DNA from 2 places in the Bacillus sp. AFS053548 genome. Region 2 is predicted to be linked to the other one. Evidence: riboswitches for the same ligand, from Rfam matches in the RefSeq annotation. Region 2 holds a riboswitch; the other holds the start of a gene.
What was found. A riboswitch is a leader RNA that binds a small molecule or an ion and turns the genes downstream of it on or off. The one in region 2 is predicted to bind thiamine pyrophosphate.

Region 1 (4,220 bases), on a different contig from region 2:
GCCAGGTGAAAAATTAGTTAATATTAAGGACATCGCTGAAGCTTATGATATTTCTAAAAACCATTTAATGAAAATAATTTATAATTTAGGAAAGATGGGCTATATCGAAACGATCCGTGGTAGAAACGGTGGAATCCGTTTAGCTAAATTACCATCAGAAATAAATATCGGTGAAATTATTCGTAAAACTGAAGAAGACTTTAATATTGTAGAATGTTTTGAGCACGGCAATACTTGTGTTATTACACCTGTTTGTTCTTTAAAACATATATTTAATAATGCATTAGAACAATTTTTAAAAGTTTTAGATCAATATACATTAGATGATATTGTAAAAAACAATGCGATGCTTAAAGATTATTTTTCAAGTAATACAAAAGAATAGTTTTTTTGAAATAGAAGAGCGTCCCCAATTTAAAAACAAAAAAACCAACAAAGTAAGCCTTTGTTGGTTTTTTTCATTTAATGTGGTTTATTGACTTTTATAGTTTAATATACTTTACGTTTTCCATCGGTTCTTGGAATAAGGATGAAGCTATTTTACTAAAAATGGTTGGATCCCCAGTTGTAAAAAATTCATGTGAAGTGATTTCAGAGTTAGATAAAATATTTTGTTGATCCAGAATTGCACTTACTTCTAAAGCTGTTTCATCACCAGAGCTGATCAGTTGGATTGATGGTCCCATCACTTTTTGGATGATTGGACTTAATAATGGGTAATGCGTGCAACCTAGTATTAGGGTATCAATATTTGAATCAATAAGCGGTGCAAGAGTGTGTTTAACAATCTCAAATATTTCAGGTTTATTGTAGTCCCCATTTTCAACAATTCCAGCAAACTCTGGGCATGCCAAACCTTCAATTATAACTTTGTCATTAATTCGCTTTAGTGCAGAATGATATGCTTTACTATTAATAGTAGCATTCGTTCCTATGACACCGATTTGGTCATTTTGTGTTAATTTTATTGCTGCTCTAGCACCTGGGCGGACAACTCCAATGACTGGGATTTGAAGTTTTTCTCGCATTTCATTTAAGACTACTGAAGTTGCTGTATTACAGGCGATGACTAACATTTTAATATCTTTCTCCAATAGAAAATTAGTCATTTCCCAAGTGAATTCTCTAATTTCCGTATATGGTCGTGATCCGTATGGACATCTTGCTGTATCGCCTAAATATAAAATGTCCTCTTTAGGTAATTGTCTTATAATTTGTTTGGCAACTGTTAAGCCCCCAACACCTGAGTCAATGACTCCGATTGGCTTATTCAAAAAATCCCCTCATTTTACTTAATAATTTGTTGATGTAGTATATTCTTTATTCATTTAAGATTTTACTATAAGAAATGATATTTTTGTTTATCATTCTCTTTTTAAAAATGTTAAAATTTCATAGTTTTATTGTGCTTATTAACAGAGTATTAAAACATTTAAACACAAGTTAAAAATAATTCGTAAATTCAATCATTATCTGTTATATTAATGAGGGAAGTTTATATGAGAAAAATGTGGAGGAGCCAGTGTTGCTGGCTGAGATAGCATCCTTAAGGTGTTGACTCTTAGAACCTGATCTGGGTGATGCCAGCGTAGGGAACAGTATCTCTTTTTAGATATGTTTTTTACAGCGCATTTACGTCCGGGTTAGTATCCGGACGTTTTCTTTTTGTATAAACAAAAAACAAAAAGGAGATATAGATAATGAAAAAACTAGTAGTATTTTTAGTAGCTATTTGTTTAATGTTAACCGGGTGTGGTCAAAACAAAACTGCTACTACTAAAAAGACAAAGAAATTAAAAAAGGTGACAGTCGTACTAGACTGGACGCCAAATACAAATCATACTGGGCTATTTGTTGCAAAGGAAAAAGGTTATTTTAAGGAACAAGGACTTGATGTAGATATAATCAGCCCAGGAGAAACAGGTGCAGACCAATTGGTGGCATCAGGTAAAGCAGATTTTGGAGTTTCTTATCAAGAGTCAATTACACAAGCAAGAGTTCAAAATGTACCGATTGTATCAATTGCAGCAATTATTCAACATAATACTTCTGGGTTTGCTTCACCAGTGAAAAAAGAAATTAAGTCTCCAAAAGATTTCGTTGGAAAAACATATGGTGGATGGGGTTCACCGGTTGAAAAGGCTATTTTAAAATCACTTATGTCAGAAGAAAATGCTAATGTTAATAAGTTAAATATCGTTAATATGGGTGATGCTGATTTCTTTACAGCGGTAAAGAGAGATATCGATTTTGCGTGGATTTATCAAGGATGGACAGGGATTGAAGCAGAGCTACGTGGAGAAAAATTAAACATGATTTATTTAACTGATTATAGTAAAAAGCTAGATTACTATACTCCAGTTTTAGCTACAAACGAAAAAATGATTAGTAAAAACCCTAAAATAGTAAAAGCGTTTGTGGCTGCAGCATCAAAAGGATATAATTTTGCGATTGATAACCCAAAAGAAGCTGCATCGATTTTAATAAAGGATAATCCAGATTTAGATAAAAAATTAGTGGAAAAAAGCCAAGAATGGTTAGCATCTAAATATAAAGATGATGCAGACCGTTGGGGTGAGCAAAAGTTATCAGTTTGGAAAAACTATGCTGATTTCTTAGCTGAAAATAAATTATTAGAAGGAAACTTTAAGCCGAAAGAAGCATTTACGAATGATTTCTTACCAGCGAAATAAGGAGGAGCAAAAATGCAATCTACTTTAATGAGTGTCCAAATTATACCGAAAACAAATAATATTGAGGATGTTATTCCAGCAGTTGATGAAGCAATTAAAATTATTGATGAATCAGGTGTAAAATATCAAGTTCAACCATTGGAAACAACTATGGAAGGCGACTTGAATCAATTATTAATGGTTGTTCAAAAAATGAATGAAAGAATGATTGAAATAGGTTGCCACAATGTTATAACTCAAATGAAAATACTTTATCAACCACAAGGTATTACGATGGATGTGTTAACGGAGAAGTACCGTTAATGAAATCAAAAAATATTAAAGGATGGCAACCAATCGTTGTCATCCTGCTTTTTTTAATCTGTTGGCAGCTAAGTATTAAAATTTGGAAAATCGAATCTTGGTTATTGCCAGGACCGATCGCAATCTTTAAAGAAGGAATGAAGTCATCTGATTCACTACTTCCTCATATTTCTTCTACAATTCAATTAACGATTATTGGATTGTTAATTGGTAGTTTATTAGGATTTTTAATCGCATTTCTATTGCATTTAATTCCAGGTGTTAGGGAAGCTTTTTACCCATTATTAATTCTTTCGCAAAATGTACCAATTATCGTATTGGCACCGCTTTTAATTATTTGGTTTGGATTTGGTGTATTACCTAAATTAATTATTATTTCTCTTGTTTGTTTTTTCCCAGTTACAGTTTCAGCTTTAGATGGTTTCCGACAAACACCAAGTGAACTAATAAATTATATGAAAATGGCGGGAGCATCCAAATCACAAATTTTTTGGAAAGTTGAATTGCCTTTTTCTCTACCTTCCATTTTTTCAGGCTTAAAGATTTCTGCAACTTATAGTGTTATGGGGGCAGTTATATCTGAATGGCTCGGAGCGAAATCTGGAATTGGGGTGTATATGACTTTAGCTTCATCTTCATTTAGAACAGATCGAGTATTTGTTTCAATTTTTATCATTATGTTTTTAAGTATGCTTTTCTTCTTCCTAATAGTCGTAATTGAACGTTTTACTGTTAAATGGAAAGTTAAAGGGGAGAAACGGAAATGACATTACAAGTGGAACAATTATCAAAGAGTTATAGCGGTCATCAAGTTCTAGAGAATATTTCTCTTTATGTAAACGAGGGAGAATTTGTTTCAATTTTAGGCCCATCTGGTAGCGGGAAAAGTACGTTGTTTCATCTTATAGGTGGTTTACTAAAACCTGATTCCGGAGAAGTAAAGTTAAATGGGTCGATAATAAATGGAGAACTTGGTCATGTTAGTTTTATGCCTCAAGATCATTCATTACTACCTTGGAGAACAGTATTAAAAAATATTGTTTTGTCACAAGAATTAAAGCATAAACCTGATGAAAAGTTGGCAAGAGACTGGCTTAAAAAAACTGGTTTAGAAAACTATGAGAATGCTTACCCTCATGAATTATCTGGTGGTATGAAACAAAGAGTTTCATTTTTAAGGTCTCTACTAGCACCGCAGTCGTTCATGTGTATGGATGAGCCTTT
Region 2 (4,220 bases):
TAATTAAGTGCATTGGTACATGTCCCGGTCCTTCAATCATAACTTGAACATCGTGTTTCCATGCAATTTTCGTTAACTCACCTAGTGTTTCCAATTCAGAAAACTGTGCTTCGTCATTTGCATCGGCGATTGAGCCTGGTCTAAGTCCATCTCCTAAAGAGAATGTTACGTCATAACGCTTCATAATTTCACAAATTTCTTCAAAATGAGTATATAAAAAATTCTCTTTATGGTGAGCTAAACACCATTGAGCCAAAATAGATCCACCTCGAGATACAATTCCTGTCACTCGTTTTGCCGTTAATGGGATATATCGTAATAATACACCCGCGTGAATCGTAAAATAGTCTACCCCTTGTTCCGCTTGCTCGATTAGAGTGTCTCTAAATACTTCCCAGCTTAAGTCTTCCGCAATCCCATTAACCTTTTCAAGTGCCTGATAAATCGGAACTGTCCCTACTGGTACTGGAGAATTTCGGATAATCCATTCACGTGTTGTATGAATATTCTTCCCAGTAGAAAGATCCATCATCGTATCCGCTCCCCAACGAGTAGCCCATGTCATTTTTTCTACTTCTTCTTCAATTGAGGACGTAACGGCTGAATTACCTATATTGGCATTAATTTTCACATGAAAATTACGACCGATAATCATTGGCTCACTTTCAGGGTGATTAATATTCGATGGAATGACAGCCCTTCCTTTTGCAACTTCATCGCGAACAAATTCAGCTGAAACATTCTCTCGAATTGCAATAAATTCCATTTCAGGTGTAATAATCCCTTTACGAGCATAATGCATTTGAGTAATATTTCCATGATCCTTTGCACGTAATGGTTTTCTTTTTAACCCTTTAAATACCTCAACATTATGTTGATCTGACTCTTTTCTATATCCATTATCTTCAGGCTTTATTTCACGCCCTTCATACTCTTCAACATCATTTCGCTCGATTACCCAGTTTTGTCTAATCGCCTTAAGTCCCATTCGAATATCAACTGAGCTAGCTGAATCTGTGTAAGGTCCGCTAGTGTCGTAAACTCTAACTGGAGCATTTTCTTCTTCGCCAAAAGTACCAGTTGTTGGACTTAATTGAATCTCACGCATTGGTACTTTAATGTCAGGTCTAGATCCTTCAACATACACCTTATTACTCCCTGAAAAACTAGACATGATGGAAAAATTCATTTCATTTACAGAATTGTTCATTTGATTTCATTCCCCTTTTTAATTAGTTTAAAAAGGACGAAATCCAATCCATTTAAAGCATGAAAAAAAGCCGAAATCTTATATTTAAGACCCGGCTAAATGTTAGTAAAACTACATTAACAATTATGAAATCATTAATGAGAAATTTCTAACTTCCCCACGCTGGTATGAACCAGATCAGGTCCTGAGGGTTAAGAAACTTATGCACGTTTCTCTCTCAGCCCAACTAATTGGACACCCCTAGTCAATCGATTAAATTGTTCCACCTAAATATAAACCCTCATTTTTAAAATGTAAATGCTTTTATTTCCCTAAAATTTTACAGAAATGGCCAATTCAAAAAAATTTAAGCTTTTTTATACTCGCAAAAATACTTGATTTCATTATGCTTCAAGCCCAATTTCTGGTAAAAAAATAGATTAGTAAAAAATATTTAGTATTGAATATTATTTTTTATATGCTATGCTAAGATTAATTTTCATACATATTCATCACTAGGGGATCCCTTGATAAGGGCTGAGAATAAAGTAGTTACTTTTAAACCCTCAAAACCTGAACAGGCTAGTACCTGCGTAGGAAAGTGGCGCATTTTATATTTTTCCTGCGTGCAATGTAACCACTTTCTTTTTTTAGGAAAGTGGTTTTTTTGTTTGAAAAAATTTTGCTAATGAAAGAGGCGCTGGGACATGGAACTTATTGCAATTACAGATGATCAGCACTCAGTCGAAGTACTTGCTACAAAAATAATTCAAATAATCGATGCAGTCGACTATGTACATATTCGTGAAAAATCGAAAAAGGCAATCGAGCTAATATCACTCTTAAATCTACTAAAAATGAACAAAGTAGATATGAAAAAAATTGTTTTAAATGATCGATTAGATATAGCTATTTTCTCTAATCTATCAAATATTCACTTGCCAGGACATGGTCTTCCACTTGTTGATGTAAAAGAATATTTTCCTAATTTACGAGTAGGAAAATCAGTTCACACTCTTACTGAAGCAATACAGGCAGAAAATGATAAAGCTGACTATATTATGTACGGTCATTGTTTTGAAACAGAGTGTAAAAATGGATTAACACCTAATGGAATTGAACTAATTCCAGAAATGAAAAAAACGTTAACTATACCAATCTATGCAGTCGGCGGAATATTACCTGAACATATCCAAGTTCTAAAAGAGAACGACATTGATGGTATTGCTGTCATGTCTGGCATATTTTCTGCTCAAAATCCTCTAGAAGCTGCGCTGCAATATTTTGAAAGGTGCAAATTCGCTTATGAACAAGAAATTTGATGTGGTAGTAATTGGTGGAGGAATAATAGGTTGTTCCATTGCTTATTATCTAGCGAAAGAAAACATTAATGTCGCAGTTCTTGAAGGACAGCAAGTTGGACAGAAAACAACTAAGGCAGCTGCTGGAATGCTTGGTGCCCATTCCGAGTGGGATCACTCCGAGTCATTTTTTACTTTTGCAAGAAACAGTCAATTAACTTATTTTCATCTTCAAGAAGAATTAAAAGAATTATGTGGAATTGATATTGAACTTAAAAAAGGTGGCATTTTCAAACTAGCTTATACAGAATTAGAAAAAAAACAATTAACTCCCCTACTCACTCAAACTTCGGCACTTTGGTATAACCAGGAGGAGTTAAAAAAGCAGATACCTGGTGTCCATTCAAACATTATTGGAGCAGCTTATATTGAAGACGACGTGAATGTATTACCTGTTTCTGTCTGTAACGCATTTTGTAAAGGTGCTCAACTTTTAGGTGCAACTATTTTTGACTATACACATGTATTTCAAATTCAAAAAAATGATTCACATTATTTAATTAAAACAACAAATGGTAATTTTGAAGCAAAAACCATTGTAGTTGCAAGTGGCGTTTGGAGTAATTCATTGTTTGGACAGCTTGGATTACATCACGAAATTATTCCCGTTAAAGGTGAATGCATCTCGGTAAAAAGTGAAAAAGTTGCATTAAAGCATACTCTGTTCCATGAACAAAATTATATTGTTCCAAGGAATGACGGACGCCTTGTCATCGGAGCTACGATGATTGATAACGAATGGAATGAGAACCCTAGTTTAGGGGGAGTTGAGTCATTAATACGAAACGCTAAAAAAATGCTTCCCGAAATTGAAGACATGAAAATTGATTCATTTTGGGCAGGATTACGACCGCGAACTATAGACTATAATCCCTTTATTGGTACTCATCCAGAAGAAGATCAAATCTTATTTGCGACCGGCCATTTTCGAAATGGAATATTGCTTGCACCGGCTACTGGAAAATTAATTCGAGATTTGATCCTTAAGCGGAAAGTCGATCGTAACTGGATCGAAGCATTTAAAATCAATCGCTAATTTTAACTCTTTGGAGGTGTAAGCATTTGGAAATAAGATTAAACGGAAAGAATATCGATATTTCGAGCAAAACCTGTACAATTCAGGATCTACTTAATGAATATCAATTAGAAAACCGAATTGTTATTGTCGAGGTTAATAAAGAAATTATTTATAAAGAACAGTATCCGTTAACCCGTCTCTCAAACGGAGATTCTGTAGAATTAATACATTTTGTAGGTGGTGGCTAATTATGTTAAAAGTAGGAAATCATACGTTTCATTCAAGATTATTATTAGGAACAGGAAAATACCCTTCATTTGAAGTCCAGAAAGAAGCTGTTGAAGTATCGGAAGCCGAGATACTAACTTTTGCTGTTAGAAGAATGAATATTTTTGAAGAATCTCAACCAAATTTTCTTGAACAATTAGATCTATCGAAATATAAATTATTACCTAATACGGCTGGTGCAAAAACCGCTGAAGAGGCAGTTAGAATTGCTAGATTGGCAAAAGCGTCAGGCTTGTGCGATATGATCAAGGTAGAAGTAATTGGGTGTGATAAATCATTATTACCCGATCCAATCGAAACATTGAAAGCTTCAGAAATGTTATTAAACGAAGGATTTATTGTATTACCTTATACTTCCGATGAT

Region 1: another riboswitch for thiamine pyrophosphate. It lies ahead of CN946_RS05155 (ABC transporter substrate-binding protein); the one in region 2 lies ahead of CN946_RS17950 (thiamine phosphate synthase).

What each region holds. Positions count from the first base shown of each region.
Region 1 is NZ_NUHI01000008.1:46,825-51,044, forward strand. Features, by position in the region: gene CN946_RS05145 (RrF2 family transcriptional regulator) at 1-385, shown strand, start outside; gene racE (glutamate racemase) at 483-1,274, opposite strand; TPP riboswitch at 1,503-1,612, shown strand; gene CN946_RS05155 (ABC transporter substrate-binding protein) at 1,701-2,693, shown strand; gene CN946_RS05160 (thiamine-binding protein) at 2,706-2,996, shown strand; gene CN946_RS05165 (ABC transporter permease) at 2,996-3,763, shown strand; gene CN946_RS05170 (ABC transporter ATP-binding protein) at 3,760-4,220, shown strand, end outside.
Region 2 is NZ_NUHI01000034.1:31,320-35,539, reverse strand. Features, by position in the region: gene thiC (phosphomethylpyrimidine synthase ThiC) at 1-1,210, opposite strand, end outside; TPP riboswitch at 1,348-1,462, opposite strand; TPP riboswitch at 1,697-1,806, shown strand; gene CN946_RS17950 (thiamine phosphate synthase) at 1,897-2,511, shown strand; gene thiO (glycine oxidase ThiO) at 2,495-3,586, shown strand; gene thiS (sulfur carrier protein ThiS) at 3,613-3,816, shown strand; gene CN946_RS17935 (thiazole synthase) at 3,819-4,220, shown strand, end outside.